One region of the Desulfosporosinus sp. FKA genome, then DNA from elsewhere that is predicted to be linked to it. Evidence: riboswitches for the same ligand, from Rfam matches in the RefSeq annotation. Region 1 holds a riboswitch; each other region holds the start of a gene.
What was found. Region 1 has a riboswitch for FMN ahead of B5771_RS22625 (EamA family transporter). Riboswitches for the same ligand answer to the same signal wherever they lie in the genome.
Positions count from the first base shown of each region.

Region 1 (5,708 bases):
AACATTATTGTCTATGAATTGTCTAAAAAGCTACGGATAATTGACCAATGACAAATTTTCTCTTCCAGCTTTATAGTGTTGGCAGGACTAGTTGAAGGCAATTGCTTGAAACTTACCTTGGTGAAGTCAAACCCTACCTGTTTTTTAAACGTTGCATAAGCCTTTGATCCATTAAACACTACCAGGCCTAGGTTTGTATAGGTATTGAATAGCTGACCAAAATCATTTGCTTTTTCATCCTTGATCTTGGAATCTAAACTTCCTTCTCTGTGACAGGTAGCAATAACATCCCACAAGGCAATTCTTTTACTCCTAATAAACTCGATTCTCCGGGTATAATCAGAGTCCAGAGACGCGGAAAAAATAGTATATATAATCCGCCAGAACTGATTCTGAGGATTGGCATAATATCGCTGTTCTCTTAGGGACTGAACACTGGGCATTGAACCGAGAACTAAAACGCGGGAAGTCTCATCAATTATCGGCAGAAATGATTGGAGAGATGTCTTTGTCAAATGATCCCCCATCTTTCTAACTAAAATTCAGGAACGAATAAAGAAGAGAGTCCTTTCCATTCCAGAAAGTCTCCCTTATCATGAATCTTTCTAAATTACTTATTACTTAGCTATCTTTCCAAACCGCTGTAAGGGCCAATATCTTAAAACCGCTTTTCCTTCGACCTCTTTGGCGGGCAAAGCTCCCCAATAATGACTGTCGAGACTATGATTGCGATTATCACCAAGTAAAAAATATGCATCTTTGGGAACAATTACAGGACCGTAATTATAATTAGGAGCTTCCATTTCAAAGGGTTCTGACAGAGGCTGATCATTAATGTAGACCTTCCCGCCCTTAATTTGAACCTTGTCTCCCGGCAATCCAATAACCCTCTTAATCCAATAGTCCCCACTGGAATCCAAGTTCTTTGGAGGGTTAAAAACAATGATATCGTCCCTTTGTATTCCGGTAAATTTATACAACAACTTGTCTACAATGACTCTATCTTGTACATGAATAGTAGGCATCATTGAAGGGGACGGTATCGTTGCCGCTTCCACCACATTACTTCGTAAACCCCACGATAATATAAAGGCAAATATCAGAATTTCTGCAGCTTCCATTATTACCCTAGTTAAACTTCGCTTTTTCGCCAAAAAAATCCCTCCTTTCAAAGTTCTCCACCAAGTTAATTCGCTGTCTTTTGAAAATCCCCTCTAAATTTAATTTGTTGTTTTAAGCCATTTCATTGTCTCTTCTCATGTAGACTCTTTCTTTGATTGCATTAACTCTTCAAGAAATTGGGCAAATTAATAAGGAGGTGATTGTATGAAATGTAATGTTGGGAAAACTGAGCAAATTGTTAGAATTATCGTAGGAACAATTATTATACTTTTAGGTTTGGCCTTCAAAAGCTGGTGGGGGCTTATCGGACTCCTGGGAATAGCAACAGGATTACTGCGATATTGTCCGGTAAGCGCTATTTTGGGAATCTCGACCTGTGAAGTCCGAGACAAGAATTAATGTTTTAATAAAATAAAGGCTACCCTAGAACTGTAAATTCTGTTATACTTTCATTAATTGAATTTGATCCTTCGGGGCAGGGTGAGATTCCCTACCGGCGGTGACGATTGCATGTGCAATTCAGCCCGCGACTCGATGCATCTTTGACGATGCATCGACTGACTTGGTGAAATTCCAAGGCCGACGGTAAAGTCCGGACGAGAGAAGGTTAAAACTAGGTTTGGCCAAGCTGCTATCCTGGTTCCTCGTATATGCCTCGTGAAAAGAATTGTTTCTCGGGGTATTTTTCATGCACAATTTTCTCTTTGTGACATATGAAGGTTCAATTCAAATACATGCAAAAGATATGGAGGGTTTGAATTTGATTCAAAAAAAGCAATCATCTCCTTGGGCCATTTGGTGGATCGCCCTTGGAGCAGCCATGTGGGGACTTGATGGTGTCTTTATTGTTACATTGCTCCACTATGTGACATCCTCTCAAATTGTCTGGATGGAACATATATTATTGTTCCTCTTCGCTGCTCCGGTGCTTATTTGGAAACGTCAGGAACTGCGCCATTTAAAGCTCGCTGACTGGTTAGCCGTCATATTCATCAGCTGGGGCGGATCTGCTATAGCTTCGATCCTGTTTACTGCCGGATTTACTTACGGTAACCCCAATGTTGTTCTCATTCTGCAAAAACTGCAGCCTATTTTTGCCGTCCTCCTTGCCGCCTGGGTACTTAAGGAGCAACTGCGGAAAAACTATTGGAAATTATTTATTGCTGCACTCATCGGTGCCTACTTACTCACCTTTGGCCTGCACATTCCAACTACCGCTGCTAACACCTCACAGCTAATTGGGTCCTTATTTGCCATCGGTGCTGCCGCACTTTGGGGGGGATCTACAGTGATGGGTAAACATCTCGTTGGCAAATTGTCGTTTACTACTTTAACGGCACTTCGCTTCGCTGTTGCTCTGCCTTTGTTGACAGTAATTATCTTAGTCCAACATCCAAACTGGCTTATCATCGGTCAAGCCCTTAGTCTGGCACCTGTTTGGGCAAACCTTTTGTTTCAAACGCTCGTTCCAAGCCTTGTAAGTTTACTTCTTTACTACCGTGGGTTAGATGGCGTCAAGGCCTCTCATGCCACCATCGCGGAACTTGCCTTTCCTGCAACCGGCTTACTTCTAAACTGGCTGATTTTACATCAGACTATTGATCTGGGACAATGGGTTGGTTTTGCCATAGTTTGGATAGCCGTGCTTCTGTTATCCCGGATGAGCCGCGAACCGGAAGCAATAGGACTAAACCTTGAATCATCTGCTCAGCAAGCGGATTTAGCAAGCAAATGAGAGTTTGGAATATATGAAGTGAAGATTGGCGATTACTGAGTCCGTTGCATAATGAAAATCTATCCTTTTTTTATAAACAAGACCCTGCATATAAGTGGAGGATTTACGCCACTATTTATGCAGGGTTTTGTTAACTTCCTTTGTTTATTAAAAATTTAATATAAGGAAAAATACGGATATTAAACCAACAACCTTTACTTTTCACATGAGTTTTTAGATGCTAAGATTTAAACCATAACTTGTCCATGAACATTGCAGCGGAAAACCTAAAAAGTGATAAAATTCATTAGGAGGCAAAAATGCAGCAGAATTATTCATCTAAAAAATGGAGTCAAACACTTAAGCTTTTAGCAGCCAGTACATTTATCTTTACAAGCCTGGTAACTTTCACACCGACAGTTCAGGCAGCAACCCTTATGAGATTTGGCTCAACTGGTAATAATGTCGTAACCTTGCAAAAGGAATTAGTTAATTTGGGATATACTGTTGGCCCAATCGACGGAATTTTCGGTTCCAAAACATTTTCAGCTGTCGAGAATTTCCAACAAAATGATCATCTCCAAGTAGATGGAATCGTTGGCCCGCTGACTCAAAGCGCCTTAGATAAGGATCTAACTACCCAAGCTCCTGCCACAAACTCCTCTCAAATTGAGGGGATCATTGCCAAAGCGAAAAGTCTGCTTGGAACACCGTATTTATGGGGAGGCACTACTCCTGGTGGTTTTGACTGTTCCGGTTTTACTCAATATGTTTTCGCTTCCCAGGGGATTAATCTGCCTCGTACCAGTCAGGATCAGGCAAAGGTCGGAACTTCAGTATCTTATGGAGACCTGAAACCTGGTGATTTAGTCTTTTTCTCCACAGCTGGAAACGGAACCATTGACCATGTAGGTATTTATCTTGGTAACTCACAATTCATTAGTGCTACAACTCACAAAGGTGTGGCCATTTACCCACTGACTTCATCCTATTGGCTAAACGCCTATAAAGGGGCTCAAAGGGTTTTATAATTTAACACAGAACAAAGTGAACTCATTCAGCTCTAGCTGAACATCGGGGCTTCGGTGACAAAAGTGTCCTGTGGGCACTGGATAATATCCACAAAGGACCGGGTATCCGGTCCTTTTAAATTTATAATTATAATCCAGAACAGATGCCGCCCTTTCACGGATGATGATCAGTCGTTTCTATCCTATGGTTCCAAGCTTATGATTCCAAGAAACCGGTCGAAGCAGTGAGTATGGCAACAGGGTACTGTTATCACCTTTGGCGGCGTTTATTTGTCCTTGTGTAAGAAAAATGCTCTTACTTAAATCAGCTCCTCTTATGTCTGTGTCACGAAAATCAGCACCGATAAAATCTGTACCGCTGAGGTCGGCTCCTCTCAGGTCTGCAGCAATAAGAAAAGCTCCCCTTAAATTAGCCCCTCTAAGATCAAACTTCCTTAAATCTTTGCCAATAAGATCAGCTCCCCGTGAAAATGCCTTTCGCCGCCCTGCATGAACTTTTTGCTCCAGGCAGGCATCAGTGCGTAGGAGTTCGCTGGCTTTTAGGAGCAATACATTGGCATCAGCTCGAAGGGCAGCAACATCAAGTCCCAGAACTAAATCTGGTCTCAGCTGCGTCAAGGTCTCTATCTCTTCAAGCATAGTGCTGATTCCGCCATGAATTGGAAAGGCAGCCTTTAAGGTCAGCGCTTCAGTTAAATACCAAAGTAATTCATGAAGCTGCCGCATAATTAGAAATACCTCAAACATTTGTTTTGCCGATTCCGAGGCTGTTCGCCAATCCTTTCCGGCATAGCTGACCTGGGAAACCTTCTGACCGGCGCCAAAACAGTCAAAAGCAAGACATCCTTTTAAGCCGCGTTTCTGAAGATCTTTATGAATTCGGCAACGAAAATCAGATTGCAGGTTAAGACAAGGCTGACCAGCCTTTTTGTCGATCGGAAAACCTTCTGAAGCCGAAAAATAGAGTGCAACACAGCACAAGCCAAAGCAATTTTCACAGTCGGCTCGAAGTTTAGGGAGAATTATATCTGTAAATGAGGATGGATATTCCCGATTGAAAGATATTTTGTTAGTATTTTGGGGGTCAATTTGCTTTTCCATTGTGCATACCTCGTACTTACCTCAGATTTTCACCGATAACTTACCCACTAAAAACAGCCCTTCAAAACGGGCTGATTGGATGTTACCGCTGAGTAACGTTACTTCTGGCATTTTGGACAATAGACCGTTGTACGTCCAGCCAAACGCAAGCGTTCTAAAGTTTCACCACAAATACGACAGGGCTTTCCCCCTCTGCCATAAACCTGGAGAGCCTGTTCAAACTGTCCCTTTTCTCCATTGGCATCTCGGTAATCTCTAAAAGAAGTCCCTCGGGCATCAATACCCGCTTGTAAAACATCTTGTATTGATTTATGCAGCTGCTTGATTTCCTCTTCCGAAAGAGTATTGGCCTGCCGCTGCGGAGATATTCCCGCTCGAAATAAAGATTCATCTACATAAATGTTCCCTAATCCGGCAAGGACACACTGATCCAACAAGGCGGCCTTAAGGGCAACTCTTTTCTTGGCTAAATGATCCTTGAGCACGATTGGTGTAAATTCAGGTTCCAAGGGTTCCGGGCCAAGCTTACTTAGTGAGGACTCTTGGATACAGAGTGACGTTGGAATAGCTTGTATTCTGCCAAATTTTCGGACATCCGAAAAATGCACTTCGCCATGCTCCAAGGTAAAAACTACATGAGTATGCTTTTCCGGTTCTCTATGATCCGGATAATAATTTAGCCGCCCCGTCATACGCATATGGGCAATTAAGGTCATCTCCTCATCCAAGCGGATGAGGAG
Region 1 is NZ_NAHZ01000034.1:291,044-296,751, forward strand. Features, by position in the region: gene B5771_RS22610 (DNA-deoxyinosine glycosylase) at 12-515, opposite strand; gene lepB (signal peptidase I) at 618-1,154, opposite strand; gene B5771_RS22620 (DUF2892 domain-containing protein) at 1,327-1,521, shown strand; FMN riboswitch at 1,585-1,734, shown strand; gene B5771_RS22625 (EamA family transporter) at 1,883-2,857, shown strand; gene B5771_RS22630 (NlpC/P60 family protein) at 3,157-3,867, shown strand; gene B5771_RS22635 (pentapeptide repeat-containing protein) at 4,045-4,968, opposite strand; gene mutM (bifunctional DNA-formamidopyrimidine glycosylase/DNA-(apurinic or apyrimidinic site) lyase) at 5,067-5,708, opposite strand, start outside.

Region 2 (5,708 bases), on a different contig from region 1:
AATAGCACCAATACCCAAAGCAGTAAGATCCAGTGCGCCTAAGGCTTTCTTGAGGCCACTTTTTTGCTGTGATTCGAAAATAAGCTTGGTAATAGATTTTTTCCGCAATAAATTCATTAACTAAGTAGCTCCTTTCTTTATGACAATTGTTTGTAAGAAATCATCTCTTTGATTATTGGTGCCTATAACTGGGATTCAAACCTCCTTCCTTAGTTATAAGTTTACTCTATTTATTTTTAAAAATAAATATTATTTGATTTAATTTTTATATAAAATTTTTTCTTTCCTATAATTTTTCTATATAAGTTATCATTTATTTTTATATAAGATTTAATGAAAATGATTATTTATTATATAAAAGAATTACAATTTTTATGTAATTTAAATATATGTCATTACAGGTAATTAATAACAGAGGTTTAGTTTTAAACCTCTGCTCTCAATTATTTAGTTATACTTTTGACATTATTTCGACCTGAAGTAGTGATACCTTGCTGTCCTTTAGTTCTTATACTGTTCTATATCATTAACCATTTTTGAACGAATAATTCCTATTCCATTTTTATATTTTCCTCTGAAGCTTCAAAATTATCCACTTTCCAGGTTCCCTTCTCTTTTTTTATTAACAGAGTATAGGCAGTGCTGAAAGGTGTACCTCTCACAATTCTATTTTTCTTATTGTTCTTTTTGTTTAGTTCTTTAAAGTATTTGTCTTCAGCACTGATCACACACGTTTTTACGTTATAAACCACCTCTGCTTCCTCCTGATTCTCGCTCAAAGTAATTGAGAGAAACTCACAATCTTCATATTTAGATTTAATCTTATTGTCTGTAAGAATTTTGATGGTGTTTTCTTCATCATTGTTCTTAACCAGTTTAATAAGATGGTCTACTGTATATAGATGATATTCGGCCCTTCCATCTAAAGATTCATAATTGCGCTCGGTTAAGGCTTTGGCGAAATCGTGACATACTCTCTTTATCACCAGCATCTCTTCGGTATCCTCAATCTTCACAACGTTATGGTTATCATCCGGCCTGGTATTATTATCAATGGTCTTATCCTGAGCGATCAGAGATCCCAGAATATCTGTCAAGACCTTTTTTAAAACTTCCGTCTTCATTTGATCTCCCTCTTTCACGGTCCTCATAAACTCACACTTAAAGTAGTTTATGAATCATGAAAGAATTCGGATACTCGCCCTTTGGTCAATGTTCTTTTCAGCGGCTGTTAAGTATTCAACTTGTTCTTAAAAATAACAAGAAGGCTATCGCACTCCACCATAAGCGAAAATAGCCTTAATGCTTCTTAATCTTAAGGAGCTGCCATAAATCATTAATTATTTCTTTTTTGACAGAAGATTACTGATAAATCCTTTGATTCCGCCTTTTTTGGGGCTTTCCCAGGCAGGCTGAACAGGCATCTGCCCTCCGTACCCTTGATTAATCATCTGATTTGGATATCCCTGGGTTGGATAACTTTGGGGCGGATACCCTTGTGGTTGATACCCTTGGGATTGCGGCATCATTGGTTGCTGGAGCGCCTGATTTTGCTGGAAACCTTGCGGCGGATAACCGGGAGCAGCGTACCCCTGCCCTCCAGCTTGTGGACCAGGACCCCAATTTGCATTTCCTCCCATCATCCCGCCTGGCATAGTTCCAGCCTGACCGCCTCCAAAGTTATTTGTTGGCTGGGAAAATCCTGGTGGCATAAGCAAACCACCCGGAAGCCCGAACTTAGGTGCAAATCTTTGCAGTCCTCGGCCTAATAATGGTGTCCGGTCAAATTGCCCTGAACCATTCGGCATTTGGTAGCCTTGAGTTCCTTGAGGCATCATTTGAACTTGTTGATTCCCAAATATATTCATTTTACCTAACGGCATTGGTGCTTCACCCTCATTCCATTCTTGTAATATGGTAAATTGTGGTACAATACAAGATATTCAAGTTATAACCGTTTGTCACCAAGTAAGATAACAACAAATTACCTCTCTTTTACTATAAAGAGAGGTAATTCCGACTGTTCTTATTATTTTCCGGTATGTAGGATTGTTTTGGGCTCTCTTATCAACTGTTAGCTAACTTTCTTAATATATCTCTTTGCTGTCTATAGCGATTTCGATAGATTGTTGAATTGCTGCAATTTGGACTATATCGATTAGATATTTTTATGTTCTTAACAAGTGTCGTTGGCAAGTCCTCGATCGTTCCTGTCGCATAAGCCGCAAGTAGACAATTTGTCAGTACGGCGCCACCAGAAATTTCTAACGTAATAGCTTCACTTTGCATAACATCGGCCTTAATCTGATTCCACAGATTATCTCTGCTCCCGCCCTCTGTAATAGTTATTCTGTTAATATCAATTCCGGCATTTCTGTAAGTATCTGTAATTTCCATATAATCATAAGCAATTGCCTCTAAAACAGCTCGCCATAAAACAAATTGGTCCGTATCTAAATTCATGTTTAAAAAACAACCTTTAATATTAGCCCATTCACCGTATCCGCCGGTTAAGTATGGTAAAAACATCACCTCATTACATCCAGGCGGAATTTTTTCCGCTTTTTGGCTTAGCGATTGATAATATTTATCATCTTCAGCCTTTTGACAAAGATTATCCTTAAACCAGCGCAAGGCTAAACCTCCAGTTCTAACAAATCCCCAATAAAAATAGGTATCTTTCAATGTTCCGCTATTAAAAATCAAACCGCTTCCTTTTTTACTTAATTCCGGGATTATTCCAGTGGTAGAAACACAAAACATAGCACATGTTCCTGCCACGTCAACAGCCTTATTCGCTTCAACAATTCCACTTCCTAACATGGACTGCATCGTATCTCCTGCTCCGGCACAAATCGGGATACCTGCTGGACATCCAGTTTCTTGTGCTGTCTCTTCCGATAAGGCACCAATAATATCCCAAGGTTTTACAATCTTCGGCAGATATGCTTTATCAATCTTTAAAAGAGCTAGTTGTTCATCGGACCATTCTTTATCATAAATTCGGTAACCAAGACCCCAGCCCGACATTGTTCCCCAATCAATAAAAGCATCACGGCTGTCTAAACCGGCCAAATTCATAAGAATGTAAGGAGCATTGTGGACAAACTTTTTGCCCCTTTCTTGAAACGCTTTATTATTAGCTAACAGCCACCTGGCATGCAAAGCGGGAAACATACAAGATGGTTCAGCATTGCCGGTCTCTTTGCCCCAAATATCCAGATCCAATTGATTTAAAGTTTCCACATCGCTTTGAGTCCTAGAATCCAAATAATTAATGTAAGGAGTAATCGCCTTCCCTCTCTCGTCAACCCCAACAATTCCACAAATAATTCCGTCACCCATAATGGCTTTAATTAGACTAGGGTCAATGCCCTTAGTTTGCAATTGCTCAATACATTGTTTAATTCCCAATTTAGTCAAGGATAAGTATTCTTCAGCATCCATATCCACCCATCCCGGCTGGGGGCAGCTCATCGTTGTCTGATTGGATGCTTTTGCGACACAGTGCATAGTTTCAGTATAAACAGCCACTTTTACGCTTTGTGATCCCGCATCAAAACTAAGATAGCAGCTTTCCAAAGTATACATCTCCTTTAATGTTTATGAACGCTAGTGAACTCGAGGGACCCACCCCCACTGATAAACCACAGGATAAAAAAATCTCTTAAGCATCCTTAAGAGATTTTGACAAGACAAACTTAATACATAATAGCGATTATGTATATGAACATCACCTTCTCTCATCCAGACTATACTGTCGGCTTCGGAATTCAACCGAATCTGCTTTACGGCTCGCGGGCTTTACCGCCGATAGGGAATTTCACCCAACCCTGAAGGATGATTATATTAACTTATTAATAAAGTAACACCATTGCTTCACTTTGTCAATTTAAGCCAATTCCCCAGATATCAGATCTTTTAAGCACTCAGTACCTAAAGAAAGCACTTGAAAACCAAATTTCATTAACTGAACATCATCATGCCTTATCTCTTCAAATCGTTCCGCAGTTACATCCATTTTTTCGAGCAAGGAAGTATTATGCCTTAAATAGCTTTTGAAGTTATCCAAATCGTAACAAGCTAAGAAGAATAACTTAATCATCTTATTATCAATTTCAAGCTCACCTGTAAGTTTTAAATAACTGGGGATTTGACTAAACCCTTGTTCCATTTCTTCGTAAATTTCTAACCCCTGGTCAGAAATCCACTCTTTAATAGTTTGGCTTTTTTTCTCATTCAACCCATGGCAACGGGAAGATTCAAAAATAAAGGAGTATTTTCCTCCCCCCAGCATGTCCACCGGCGCAATACGGCAAGACCAGGGCCGTTCTTTATAAACCCGACACCCTTTTGGGGTAATGAAAGGACATGTTAAATTATCCTCCTCAGACATCTTAATCTGAACTATAGAAAAACCGGTGGGCAATTGCACGTTTAGAGTGTATTTATCCAGGAATTCTTCTGAAGAAATACCGAGCAAATTCTTCATTCTGAGGACATCATAAGGTGTGAGATAAATATTAATGTCGCGGCAGCATTTTTTAAAACAATCGAGACCGTCATGACAAAGAAAATTAAACTCACTGTCCTCATTCAAAACTAACTTTCGCTGATCCATAATTAACTAAGTCTCCTTCCACTCCTTGTCGTTGTATAGCCAGTATTCAGTTCTCATCAACGTAATCAAAACTTACAAACCCACCGCCCAATGCAGTTGTCTGAAACCATTGCCCTAAATCAATTTCTTTTATATACCCGCCATCCAAAATTCTTATCGTTGCTCTGCTGTCTTCTTCGGCGTACAACATTGAAATGATGGTTACCCAGTGCCAAGAATCCAATCGTTTTTCTTCTCCATTATCTAAATTTAGAAAAGCTACAGGTCTGTCATTGCCCAATGCTTGATCTAAAAACGTCAAAAGTTGCTGAAATAAGGGACGAGATTTTCGGCCTTTAGGTACATCTAAAATTTCAAGTTGTATAGTTCGTTTCATTGCTTCTGCATATTTCAGGACATCATCGCCGAAAAGTTTTGTCGTTGGAATTCCACGCATTGTTGGTTTCACATATTGATAAACTTCTTCCATTAATAATAAGGCCTTGCGCTTTGTCCATAGCCGCTTATCCGATATCGAGCTCTTTCGCGTACAGTTGAGGTAATACACAATATTCGTTGCAACCGTCGGTCCGCATCCGGCTCGGCGCTGCCACATCGTAGTATACCACTCTTGATTGCAGCCATAAAAACTATTTTGAGTATCTTCTTCCTGTATTTTAAAAATATTTTCGTCAGCAATTGATCGATTTATCATAGATTCCTCCAGAAAATAGAATTTGGTGAGGAGATGAAGGCCATTATAGTAATTATACCGTAAAGATCATCCGTTTTAATAGCCGCGTTAGAGTTTTTCTAGAAAAGCCACACGCCTGGCACCCAAATAGCGTGAAGCCCAGTAAGAATTCGTTATATTATCAAAACAAACGCCGTATGCTTCAGAATCAATCATCATATTGTTTCCAATATAAATCCCTACATGAGATGCACCAGCTTCATAAGTGCTGAAGAAAAGGAGATCACCGGGTTTTAGATCCGTTTCAGGAATTCCTATGCCCTCCTTAAACTGATCTTGAGACACGCGATTTAATTTAACTCCAAAATGCCCATATACATACTGAACAAATCCTGAACAATCAAAACCGGGGCT
Region 2 is NZ_NAHZ01000033.1:195,778-201,485, reverse strand. Features, by position in the region: gene B5771_RS20290 (amino acid permease) at 1-117, opposite strand, end outside; gene B5771_RS20285 (hypothetical protein) at 552-1,124, opposite strand; gene B5771_RS20280 (hypothetical protein) at 1,341-1,883, opposite strand; gene B5771_RS20275 (FGGY family carbohydrate kinase) at 2,068-3,591, opposite strand; FMN riboswitch at 3,732-3,846, opposite strand; gene B5771_RS20270 (YkgJ family cysteine cluster protein) at 3,893-4,621, opposite strand; gene B5771_RS20265 (hypothetical protein) at 4,668-5,315, opposite strand; gene B5771_RS20260 (NlpC/P60 family protein) at 5,403-5,708, opposite strand, start outside.
Region 2: linked by a shared signal. The riboswitch ahead of B5771_RS20275 (FGGY family carbohydrate kinase) and the one ahead of B5771_RS22625 (EamA family transporter) in region 1 are both predicted to bind FMN.

Region 3 (5,708 bases), on a different contig from region 1:
TGGAACAAGCTTTGGGTATATAGTTATATTCTTTTTTTCTTTGGTTAATCCTGCAAACATTCTGAATTTATTTTAATATTTTTACTTTTTTTATTGAGAAAATTATCGTTATTTATTATAATATTCTGTATATTGTATAAAATTCTGTTAACAGCTGCCTACACTTTATTATTTGCGAAATTAATTATATAGTTCAGTTTGCATGTTCTTGAGTAATAGCGATCATTATTTACTGGTTGGAGTTCCTGGAAATTCCAGTTCATTCTATTGGCCAAGGATGAAATACCAGGCCAAAGGCACCTGTTCCGACATGAGTTGCAATGACAGCACCTGCTTCAAACAATCTTACTTCATGTTCAGGATAGCGCGATTTAAGTTCCTCCATAAGCTCTTCCCCTTCTTTTGGAATATTGACATGCATAACACATATTCGAAAGCGTTTTCCGCTCAACATCGCTCTCGTTAATTCATCGAGAACTCGCTGCCAAGCCCTTGACCGGGAACGAACTTTATCAAAAACATCGATCTGGCCCTGTTGATTAAAATAGAGAATAGGTTTGATTTGAAGTAAAGTACCGATCAAGGCAGCTGCTCCCCCGATTCGTCCGCCTCGCCGCAGATTCTCCAGTGTATTAACAATAAAATAAAGCTCCGTTTGTTCTTTTAGTGACTTAAGGTTATGCATAATTTCCGCAGCATCTAATCTATTCTCTGCCCATTCTGCTGCCGCCCAGGCCAAAACTCCGAGCCCTAAGGCCGAAGACTGAGAATCAAAAAGGTATATTTTTTTGCTGGAAGCAAGCTCAATTGCCATTTGGGCAGATCTTAAAGTTCCGCTTATGGCACTCGAAAGATGAAGACTAATTATTTTTTCTACGCCTTGTGAAAACAAGGATTCATAGGCTTCAAGAAAAGCTCCAACCGATGGTTGGGAAGTTGTTGATAAACTATTAATATGATTAAGCTTTTCGAAATATTGCTCATTCGATAATTCTGTTTCCGAAAAAGTCTCGGTGCCGATGATCACTGAAAGGGGAACGATTGTAATCTGGAATTGCTTCACTATATCATTCGTTAAATATCCTGTTGAATCCATCACAATTCCTGTTTTTCTCAAGTTTCTTCTCTCCTCAAGATTTATGCCTGGTTTATCCCATCAGAACTGCCTTTTTATCTCCTTACCAATTAATATTTCTAACTCTGTACAAATAATGTTGACAGGATCAAAGGGGTTTGTTATTATAGTATTCGTTCTGATAAACGAATTGCGGGGCGTAGCGCAGTTTGGTAGCGCGCTTGGTTCGGGACCAAGAGGCCGTGGGTTCGAATCCCGTCGCCCCGACCATCTAGTATTAGAGGATCTCCAGTTTTGGAGATCTTTTTATTTTTTGAAGAGAAATAATCCATATCTTTAGCAATTATTTTAATCCCTAATGGTTAATTATGTAAACACCAATTTCCTTTATTATGAAATAAAGGAAATTGGTCTATTACTATCTCGTCCAATAGTGAACTCGTTCAGCTAAAGATGAACACTTAAATATTTTTTATTGTTTCGATTAGGTGCTACAATAGGTTATAAATCAGATGCACTATAATCTAAAGATAAAACGCTGAGAAGGAGCCTAGCATGTTAGAGGGAAATAAAATAAAGATTCGCCCTATTGAAGAGGATGACATTGATATTATCTGCCAATGGTTAAACGATGAGGAAATTAATTATTGGTCAAGTGGAGCTTGGCCGCTAAATACTCTTTATTCCAAAGATCAAATCATGGAAAAGTATCTCGACGGCCCTTCTGACGTTTACCGGTACGCAATATTGAATGAGAAGAACTTGATAATTGGTACCATTGGTTTTAAAGAAGTCAATGTTCCAGGTCGTTCGGCAACCCTGTTTATTGTTATTGGTGATAAATCATATTGGGGTAAAGGCTACGGAACAGATGCTATTATAACCTTTGTTCGCTTTCTCTTTACTCAATGGAACTTTCATAGGATTTCATTGGATACTTGGGACGAAAACCTTCGGGCAATCAGAGCCTACGAAAAAGTTGGCTTTAAAATCGAAGGACGCCAGCGAGAGGCACGCTATGTACTGGGAACTTATCATGATGCTGTCCTTATGGGATTATTGCGCGATGAATTTTTGATCCTTCACGGAAAATAATAGGTTGCCAAATTGCTGGACCTGGAGTACACTATAATCAAATTTAATAATAAACTATCCTCTGGGGTTGGGTGAAATTCCCTATCGGCGGTACAGCCCGCGAGCCTTTTTGGCAGATCCGGTTTAATTCCGGAGCCGACAGTAAAGTCTGGATGAGAAGAGGAATAGATTAAAATGCGTCTTTTTATACGCTTTTTTACTATGACTTTTAGCTCAACACTCGAGGATAGCGAGTGTTTTTTTATTTCCTATTTTTATTTCCTAATTATTGGCTTTGCTCCTTTATGGTATTTACGATTTTTGGGGGAAACTATCTTAAAAAAGTTTCAGAAAGGAATTATATGCAGCGGGAAACTTTTCAAAAATCAACGGACGAAACTTTTATGTCTAAAGCCATTAAACTGGCAGGTCAGGCCTGGGGGAGAACTAGTCCAAACCCAATGGTCGGGTGTATTCTCGTCAAAAATAATCAAATCATCGGGCGCGGTTACCATCAAAAAGCCGGAACTCCTCATGCTGAAGTCCATGCCTTGTCAGAAGCTCAAGATCAAGCCAAGGATGCAACAGCTTATGTTACTTTAGAACCTTGCTCACATTTCGGCCGAACCCCGCCCTGCTCTGACGCTCTAATTAAGGCAGGCGTCAAACGTGTTGTTGTAGCTATGCAAGACCCCAATCCTCTCGTTGCAGGCCGCGGAATTCAACGATTACGTAAAGCCGGGATTCAAGTTGACGTGGGAGTATTGCACCATGAGGCTGCATCCTTAAATGAAGCATTTTGCAAAGCAATAACCACAACTATGCCTTTCGTCCTATACAAGACAGCCTTAACTCTAGACGGAAAAATTGCCACCGGAACCGGAGATTCTCGCTGGGTGAGCAGCGAGCTCTCTCGCCAATACGTCCATCAATTACGTAATCAATACGATGTTATTCTTGTTGGCAGTGAAACAATCATTCATGACAACCCCGCACTAACCTGCCGCTTATCAGGCGGACGAGATCCTATTCGGCTTGTTGTTGACGGCCGATGCCGTTTAGCTGAAAACTCTCAGGTTCTCACCTCCTCCGCCGAAAGTCCTTGTATTATTGCTACAACAAAGGCAGCGCCGGTCGATAAGCTCAGTCGATTGCAAAAGCTTAAGAACGTTGAAATCTGGCAATACGATACTTCACGTTATGTCCCTCTTAAGCAAATGCTTAAAGATCTTGTTTGCCGAGGATGGATCAGTGTCTTACTTGAAGGCGGCGGTCGTTTAGCAGGTGCTCTTATTGAAAACGAGTGTGTCGACAAATTAGAATGTTTTATCGCTCCTAAATTAGTAGGAGGAAATGGGCCTTCTCCCCTTTCAGGCTTGAACATTCAATTGATGAAAGATGCCATAGAGCTCTATGACCTCCAGGCAGATATGAATTTTAGAGATATTCATGTAACAGGATATTTTAGGCCACATGAAATTATCCAGTAACGGCCTTTAAAGGAGGATACAAGTGTTTACCGGAATTGTTGAAGAACTTGGTATAGTACGTGATCTTCGCCTCTTACCAGACTCCGGAAAACTAACGCTGCAGGGAAAAAAAGTCCTTGAGAGAACCCAATTGGGAGACAGCATTGCTGTCAATGGGGTCTGCCTGACAGTGATTCAGCAAAACAGTGACGAATTTACCGTCGATGTAATGGCTGAAACTCTAGCGAAAACGAATCTTGGCGATTTGAAGAGCGGCAGCCGGGTAAATTTAGAGCGGGCCCTCCAACTCCAAACCCGCTTGGGAGGACATCTAGTGAGCGGGCATGTTGACGGCGTTGGTTCAATTCGTAAGATAACGCCCTGGGGTATTGCCAAACTTCTCGAAATCACTGCCCCTTCCACTCTTCTTTCCTTCGTTTTGCCCAAAGGATCCATTGCTATTGACGGAATTTCACTTACCGTTGTCGATGTAGAACATGATTACTTTTCAGTTTCTCTTATTCCTCACACTTTCCAAGAAACCACTTTAGGCTTAAAACAGATCGGCTCAAGGGTTAATTTAGAAACTGACCTGATAGGAAAATATGTTGCCCGTTTTATGGGGCTCAACCGAGCTGCAGATTCCAAGGAAGATATTAGTATGACATTTTTAGCGGAAAATGGTTTTGCTTAGAGTCTAAGAATAATGGATAAAATTAAAAAGGAGTTGACCGTCATGCAATTTAATACCATTGAAGAAGCCATAGAAGATATCCTTCAAGGAAAAATGATCGTCATGGTCGACGATGAAGATCGGGAAAACGAAGGGGACTTAGTTATGGCCGCTGAGTTAGCAACTCCCGAAGCCATCAATTTCATGGCAACCTTCGGACGAGGTCTGATTTGTGTTCCTATGACAAAGGAGCGTATTCAAGCCTTAAAGCTTGAACCCATGGTTACTCATAATACTGACCCTCATGGAACTGCTTTTACAGTCAGCGTGGACGCCTCGGATAGTTCAACGGGAATTTCCGCCTTTGAACGTGCTCATACCGTAAAAGTTCTTATGAATCCCGCCAGTACCCCAGAGGATTTGCATCGTCCCGGCCACATCTTCCCCCTTCAAGCTCAGAAAGGCGGAGTACTGGTACGGGCAGGCCATACCGAAGGTGCTGTAGATTTAGCTCGTCTTGCCGGATTAAAGCCTGCAGGGGTTATCTGTGAGATCATGAACGAAAATGGAACGATGGCTCGAGTCCCCGATTTACAACTTTTTGTAGAGAAACACAACCTAAAAATTGTTACTCTTAAAGACCTTATCGCATATCGACGTCAATCCGAGAAACTTATTGAAAGAGGAGAAACTATCCACCTCCCCACAGACTTTGGTGACTTTCGTGCCGTCGGTTACTTGAGTGTCATCGATCAAAAAGAACATATAGCTCTCGTTAAAGGGAACGTTGATGACGGAAATCCTGTTCTTGTCAGAGTACATTCGGAATGTCTTACGGGTGATGTATTCCATTCCCGCCGTTGCGACTGCGGTGATCAACTTGCAGCGGCATTAGAAGAAATTGAACGCGAAGGCCGCGGCGTTTTGCTTTATATGAGACAGGAAGGCCGTGGGATTGGTCTTCTTAACAAGCTCAAGGCCTATAAGCTTCAAGAGGAGGGCAAAGACACCGTTGAAGCAAATCTAGCTTTAGGATTCCCTGAAGACTTACGCGATTATGGAGTGGGCGCCCAAATATTAGCAGATCTCGGCATTTCCAAGGTCCGTTTAATGACGAACAATCCAAGAAAAATAGTTGGCCTTGAAGGATACGGTTTAAAGGTCGCCGAACGGGTTCCTGTTGAAATACCTTCCAAACCTGAAAATCTAAAATATCTCTGTACAAAGAAAACGAAATTAGGCCATTATTTATCAGCCGTTCACTAACATCTATGGTTCTAAAAACTGCTCAAAAAGAAAGGGTGTTTAATAACATTATGAAAACCTTCGAAGGAAAACTGCTAGCTCAAGAATTGAAAGTCGGAATTGTGGCAGCTCGATTTAATGAATTTATTACGAGCAAGCTGGTCAGCGGTGC
Region 3 is NZ_NAHZ01000033.1:61,436-67,143, reverse strand. Features, by position in the region: gene B5771_RS19645 (DegV family protein) at 260-1,117, opposite strand; tRNA gene B5771_RS19640 (tRNA-Pro) at 1,269-1,345, shown strand; gene B5771_RS19635 (GNAT family protein) at 1,631-2,170, shown strand; FMN riboswitch at 2,224-2,338, shown strand; gene ribD (bifunctional diaminohydroxyphosphoribosylaminopyrimidine deaminase/5-amino-6-(5-phosphoribosylamino)uracil reductase RibD) at 2,512-3,639, shown strand; gene B5771_RS19625 (riboflavin synthase) at 3,662-4,312, shown strand; gene B5771_RS19620 (bifunctional 3,4-dihydroxy-2-butanone-4-phosphate synthase/GTP cyclohydrolase II) at 4,355-5,557, shown strand; gene ribE (6,7-dimethyl-8-ribityllumazine synthase) at 5,608-5,708, shown strand, end outside.
Region 3: linked by a shared signal. The riboswitch ahead of ribD (bifunctional diaminohydroxyphosphoribosylaminopyrimidine deaminase/5-amino-6-(5-phosphoribosylamino)uracil reductase RibD) and the one ahead of B5771_RS22625 (EamA family transporter) in region 1 are both predicted to bind FMN.

Region 4 (5,708 bases), 210 kb from region 1:
TGCCTAAAGAACGAGTTATTCCCAAATTGACAGGAAAGTCCTTTTTGACGAAGGCTAAACCCAAAACGATTGCTCATCCCCTTAAAACGGTAGGCTTTTTTCCCGGGTGTGTGGTTAATTATTCCGAGACGGATTTGGGAGAGGCGCTTTTACATGTTATGGCAGAAAACAATGTAGCCGTTAAGCTCGCTCAAGAAGATGTGTGCTGCGGAATTCCCAGTATTGTCAGCGGGGATATGGCTCATGCCAAAGCGATGGCCATTAAAAACATTGAAATGTACAGCAAATTTGAGATGGATGCTTTGGTTTTCGTTTGTCCAAGCTGTGCGGTGGCCTTTAAAGAAGAGTACCCTAAGCTTTTTGCTGAGGATGCGCCGGAGATTCAGCAGAAAGTGAAAAAACTTGCTGAGAGTGTCCGAGATATTAACGAATTTCTCTTTCACGATATTCAATTAAAAGCTCCAGATAAAAAAGTAAGTGAAAAAGTAACCTATCATGATCCCTGTCATCTGGCACGGAGTATGGGCGTGAAAGAAGAACCACGCAATTTATTGCAGCAAATTCCGGGTTTGGACTATGCGGAAATGAAAGATGCTGATACTTGTTGTGGTTTTGGCGGGTCATTTAGTTTAAGTTTCTACGAACTTTCACATCGCATCAATGAAGGAAAACTACGGACTATTGCTGATACTCAAGCAACGATATTGGCTACCAGTTGTCCGGGATGTATGGTGCATTTTCGGGATGGAATATCCCAGAACAACATGAAGCAAAAAGTGCTCCATACGGTACAGTTATTAAGTCAAGCTTATGGAAGGAGGCCGTAAAGATGAGTGAGGCAAAAACAACAGTAAAGGCTCAAAGAATTTTAAATAACATTGACTCCAATCGAAAAAGTCTTATTCAAAAATATCCCAGGCTTGCCTCTCAAGTTAATGAAATTAAATCAGAGGTTGCCAAGAAGCTTAAAGAACATGTAGAGAAGGCAATTTCATCTTTGGGAAATAAAGGATGCCATGTTATTGTTGCGGCTGATTCAGCAAACGCCCAACAACAGGTTTTAAAAATTCTTGCTGGTAATAAGCAGGTCGCCATAAGTAAGAATCCAATTTTTGCGGAGATCGGTTTGAGAGATTTCCTAAAAGCAAACGGTGTGGAGGTCAAGAATACTGACCTCGGAGAACGATTAGCCGGTACGGAAATTGATGTTCATCCCTGGATTGCAACGTTGAATAAAGAGATAACTGACCAAGCAATGGTTGCTCAAGTAAAAGATGAAATCAAACGCACTGTAGCCAATTTGGAATATGGAATCACAGGTGCTGAGGCAATCGTGGAACAAAATGGAACGATTACCCTTTTAGAAAGTGAAGGGAACGTCAGATTCACCTCAAATCTTCCCTATAACCATATAGTGCTTGCCGGTATGGATAAGATCGTTCCAACCCTTGAGGATGCTTTAACAGTTTGTCGGACAATGAGTATTTATGGGTTAGGAAAAGATATGCTTCGTTATATCTCCTTTATCAATGGTCCCAGTCGGACAGCTGATATCGAATTTAAAATGGTCCAAGGTATGCATGGCCCTAAAGAAGTCTATGTCATTTTAATTGATAATGGTCGTTTGGCAGCAGCAGAAGGCGGGGAGGGGGATTTGCTGAAATGTTTACACTGTGGAAGCTGTTTGGTTAATTGTCCCAAATATCTGACGGAAGGACTGGAAAGGGGTTATCGTTATACGGGTAAAAGGGTGAACGTTCTGACAGTCTTTTTAGAGGGGGTGCATACAACAGAAACTACAGATTGTGGAGATTGCCGGAAATGCAATGAACTATGTCCGGTCAGTATTCAGGTTTAGAAATAAAATATGCTTAAAAGTATTGGGAGAATGAAAGCGAGATGGAAATAAAAATTCCTGGTGTTATGGAGGATCTTCATGCAATTTGAAAAGGTTAAGCCGCGCCGGACGTATCAAGAGGTACTAAAACAAATTAATAATCTAATTATCGAAGGAAAGTTGAGTCCCGGCGATCGTTTGATGGGAGAACGGGAGATGGCTGCAGAATTGGGCGTAAGCCGCACAACACTGCGCGAGGCTTTACGAACTATGGAACTTTTAGGCTTGGTAGAAATTAAACCGGGGGGCGGAACGTTTATTCGGGATGTTCAGCTGGACTATGTGATTAACCCCTTAGCTTTAGCCTTATCTGTCGAACCAACCCGCCTTGATGAACTGTGGGAAATACGTATTACCCTCGAGGCAGAATGTGCTCGCTTAGCTGCAGAGCGGGCGAGTGAGGAAAGCTTGCGTTGGATTGCGCATGCACTTAAGGATATGCAAAGAGAACATCATGACTTAGATGCTTATGCTAAGGCGGATATGCGATTTCATTATATGGTTGCTCAAGCTTCTCAGAACACTCTTATGAATCGGCTTCTTCAAACATTGGTTGTACATATTTTTGAGTTAATTAAAAGGACTGGGCCGCTTCGTTTTAGTCATGATGTAGGTGGACTTCGTACTGTTCGGGAGCATGTTGCGATTTATGAGGCGATTTCGCGTCATGATTCAGGAAAAGCGCAGAGCCTTATGCGGAGGCATTTAGAGGAAGCAAGGAAAGAGCTTGCATAACGCGTCCATCACTCTCGAATGGTGGACCTCAATTAACTAGAATGGTGGAATTTCAAACACGAAGCTCTACGACGGACGAAACTTAAGGAATGCTGCATTGTACGATATGCCGCCGATCTTAAGGTATTTTCCATCGCTTACAGTTCACAATAGCTGATAGAATTGTTATAATAAATTGACTTAGTCTCAGGGCGGGGTGAAATTCCCCACCGGCGGTATCCCAGTTTCTGGGGAGCCCGCGAGCGCTTCTTAATTTTAAGAAGGTCAGCAGATCTGGTGAGAGGCCAGGGCCGACGGTAATAGTCCGGATGAAAGAGATATACAGGTGTGCCAAATTTTTTAATTCAAGCGATCTAATATTAGGGAGGCTGTCTGTTGGTTCGCCCTGATTCTGGTAAGTCAATATTTAAAGGGGGATTTACCATGAATCAATCCTATTTATCTACATTTGGAAGCTCGTTTGAAAGGGTGGAAAAAGCGTTAGACTCTTTGAGGAACGGGCAGGGGGTATTAGTTACTGATGATGAACATCGGGAAAATGAAGGAGATCTAATGTTCTCGGCTCAATTTTTAACAGTAGCACAGATGGCAATGCTTATTCAGGAATGTAGTGGAATCGTATGTTTATGTTTGACGGATGAAAAGGTAAACGAGTTGTCGTTGCCTATGATGGTGGAAAACAATACAAGCAGATTTCAAACTGCTTTTACCGTATCGATTGAAGCAGCAAATGGAGTTACAACAGGTGTTTCTGCGGCTGACCGAGTTACTACTGTCAAAGCCGCTACGGCAGAAGAGGCAAAACCTCAAGATCTTCATCGCCCCGGTCATGTTTTTCCTTTAAGAGCATGTCCTGGTGGTGTCTTAGAACGGCCGGGTCATACAGAAGCTAACATCGATTTAATGCGTTTAGCAGGTTTGAAACCCTGTGGCGTATTATGTGAACTTACAAATCCAGACGGAACTATGGCTCGCTTACCAGAAATCGTGGCCTTCGCTGAAAAAAATAATGTACCTGTGGTAACGATCGAGGACTTGATAGATTACCGTAAACAGTATCATATAATTTAATTGAATTTCTTTAACCGGCTTATTGAGTATTTGCTTAAAAGCCGGTTATCATATTTACTGGCAATGTAGACTAGGAAACGTGGGAATATAAAGTTCTTAACTATAAACTCAATTGAAGACTTACAAATAGTTATTGGTAAATCTGTGGATAATGTTTTCCCGAAGCAGGGACATAAAAAATTCTGCTTTGGACAAAATTACGATTATTGTAACTTGAAACATAAAACCAATCGTGATATGATCATACTTACTATTAAAAGAGAAATCGGTGATGACATTGGATAAGATCTCATTAGATAAAGAAATAATTCTCAATGCCACTGAAGAGGTCATTCGCCGTTTTGGACCAGATAAAGCGAATATCACAGACGTGGCAAAATTATTAAAAGTCAGTCATGCTGCCATTTATAGATATTATAATGGTAAAGCTGCCCTTTGGAATGCTGTTACAGAACGCTGGCTTGCAAATTTGCATGCTCCTTCAAAAAGTATTTTAAAAGAAGATAGTCCTGCTGATATTAAGCTTTTTCATTTACTGGAAGACTTTGCGGAAGCTAAACGTCGCAGTGCCATTAATGATCCAGAAATGTTTGCCAATTACATTAAACTGGCTCAAAACTCAATGCAAGTAATTGAAAAGGGTATAGAAGACGGAATTAATCAAATCAAGGAGGTTATAGAACAAGGAATTACAGAAGGTATATTTTTCATAGAATTTCCTTATCAAGCGGCAAGATCCGTATATCTTGCAACCAGTGTTTTTATCCACCCAAACTCATTCGCAGATCCTGAGCGAAAACAAAACATAGAATCTGTGGTAAATCTTCTAATAAGAGGACTTAAAAATCCCAAAAACTGAATCGAGTAGGTGAGGCCGATCAACCTTCTCCTCTTACAAAACTCCAAATACGATAAAGTAAACTTTTAAGCCCTTGACGTTCCAAATAGGAATTGTTGAGGGCGTTATTGTATGCCGGGACTTTTCGCATTTTTTGCAAAAGCATGGTCAAGCTGAAAGCAGCGAACATTTATAACACGTTCTTTCACCGCTGCAGTCATCAAATATAATAGTCATTAAACTTGAAAGTGAACTCGTTCAGCTAAAGCTGAACAGCGGGGCTTCCTTAAAAAAACAGGATAAATATAAATTTATTACAAGTTACATATTTATTGTATTGTAATTATCTACTCATAATGATATAATTCGTTTTAAGGTTACAAATATTAAAACATTAAACTTGTAATCAATGAGGGGAGTTAATATGGATTTATTACAGGTTGATCCGACAAAATTTACGAATATGTTTAGTCTCAATTAGACAGCGAAGATTGTATACATTCTTCCAATTCCGTATAAGGTAATGTTACTATTTAATTTATTAGGAGGATTTTATTATGCGTATTTTTGTCACTGGAGCAACAGGTTATATCGGTTCGGCGGTTGTACAAGAACTGATTCAGGCTGGACATAAAGTGATTGGTTTAACACGTTCGGAAGAGGGTGCCAAAAAATTAGAAAATGTTGGAGCGGAAGCACTGAAGGGGACACTGGAAGATACGGAATATCTTTGTAAAGGAGCCTCCATGGCAGAAGGTGTTATTCATATGGCTTTCCGACATGATTTTTCAGATTTTGCAGGATCCCTTGCTATTGATTTAAATGTAATTAACGCAATAGGTGAAACCCTTGTAGATACTGGAAAACCTTTTATGACCACTGCTCATGCCAATGGGGATGCTTCGGATAAGGCTACATTAGCTTTAGCTGAGAGAGGGGTTCGCTCCGCTGTCATTAGTCTTGCACCCTCCGTGCATAGTGATGCGGATAGGCATGGATTTATTCCACAACTTATCAGTATTGCACGCTCAAAAGGAATATCTGCCTATGTTGAAGATGGAGCTAATCGATGGCCGGCTATTCATAGACTTGATGCTGCTAAGCTTTTTCGTCTGGCGATTGAAAAAGCACCGGCTGGTTCATATTTTACAGGAAGAGGCGAAGCAG
Region 4 is NZ_NAHZ01000034.1:498,725-504,432, reverse strand. Features, by position in the region: gene B5771_RS23570 (LUD domain-containing protein) at 1-827, shown strand, start outside; gene B5771_RS23565 (LUD domain-containing protein) at 830-1,858, shown strand; gene B5771_RS23560 (FadR/GntR family transcriptional regulator) at 1,937-2,632, shown strand; FMN riboswitch at 2,811-2,956, shown strand; gene ribB (3,4-dihydroxy-2-butanone-4-phosphate synthase) at 3,056-3,703, shown strand; gene B5771_RS23550 (TetR family transcriptional regulator) at 3,975-4,562, shown strand; gene B5771_RS23545 (SDR family oxidoreductase) at 5,099-5,708, shown strand, end outside.
Region 4: linked by a shared signal. The riboswitch ahead of ribB (3,4-dihydroxy-2-butanone-4-phosphate synthase) and the one ahead of B5771_RS22625 (EamA family transporter) in region 1 are both predicted to bind FMN.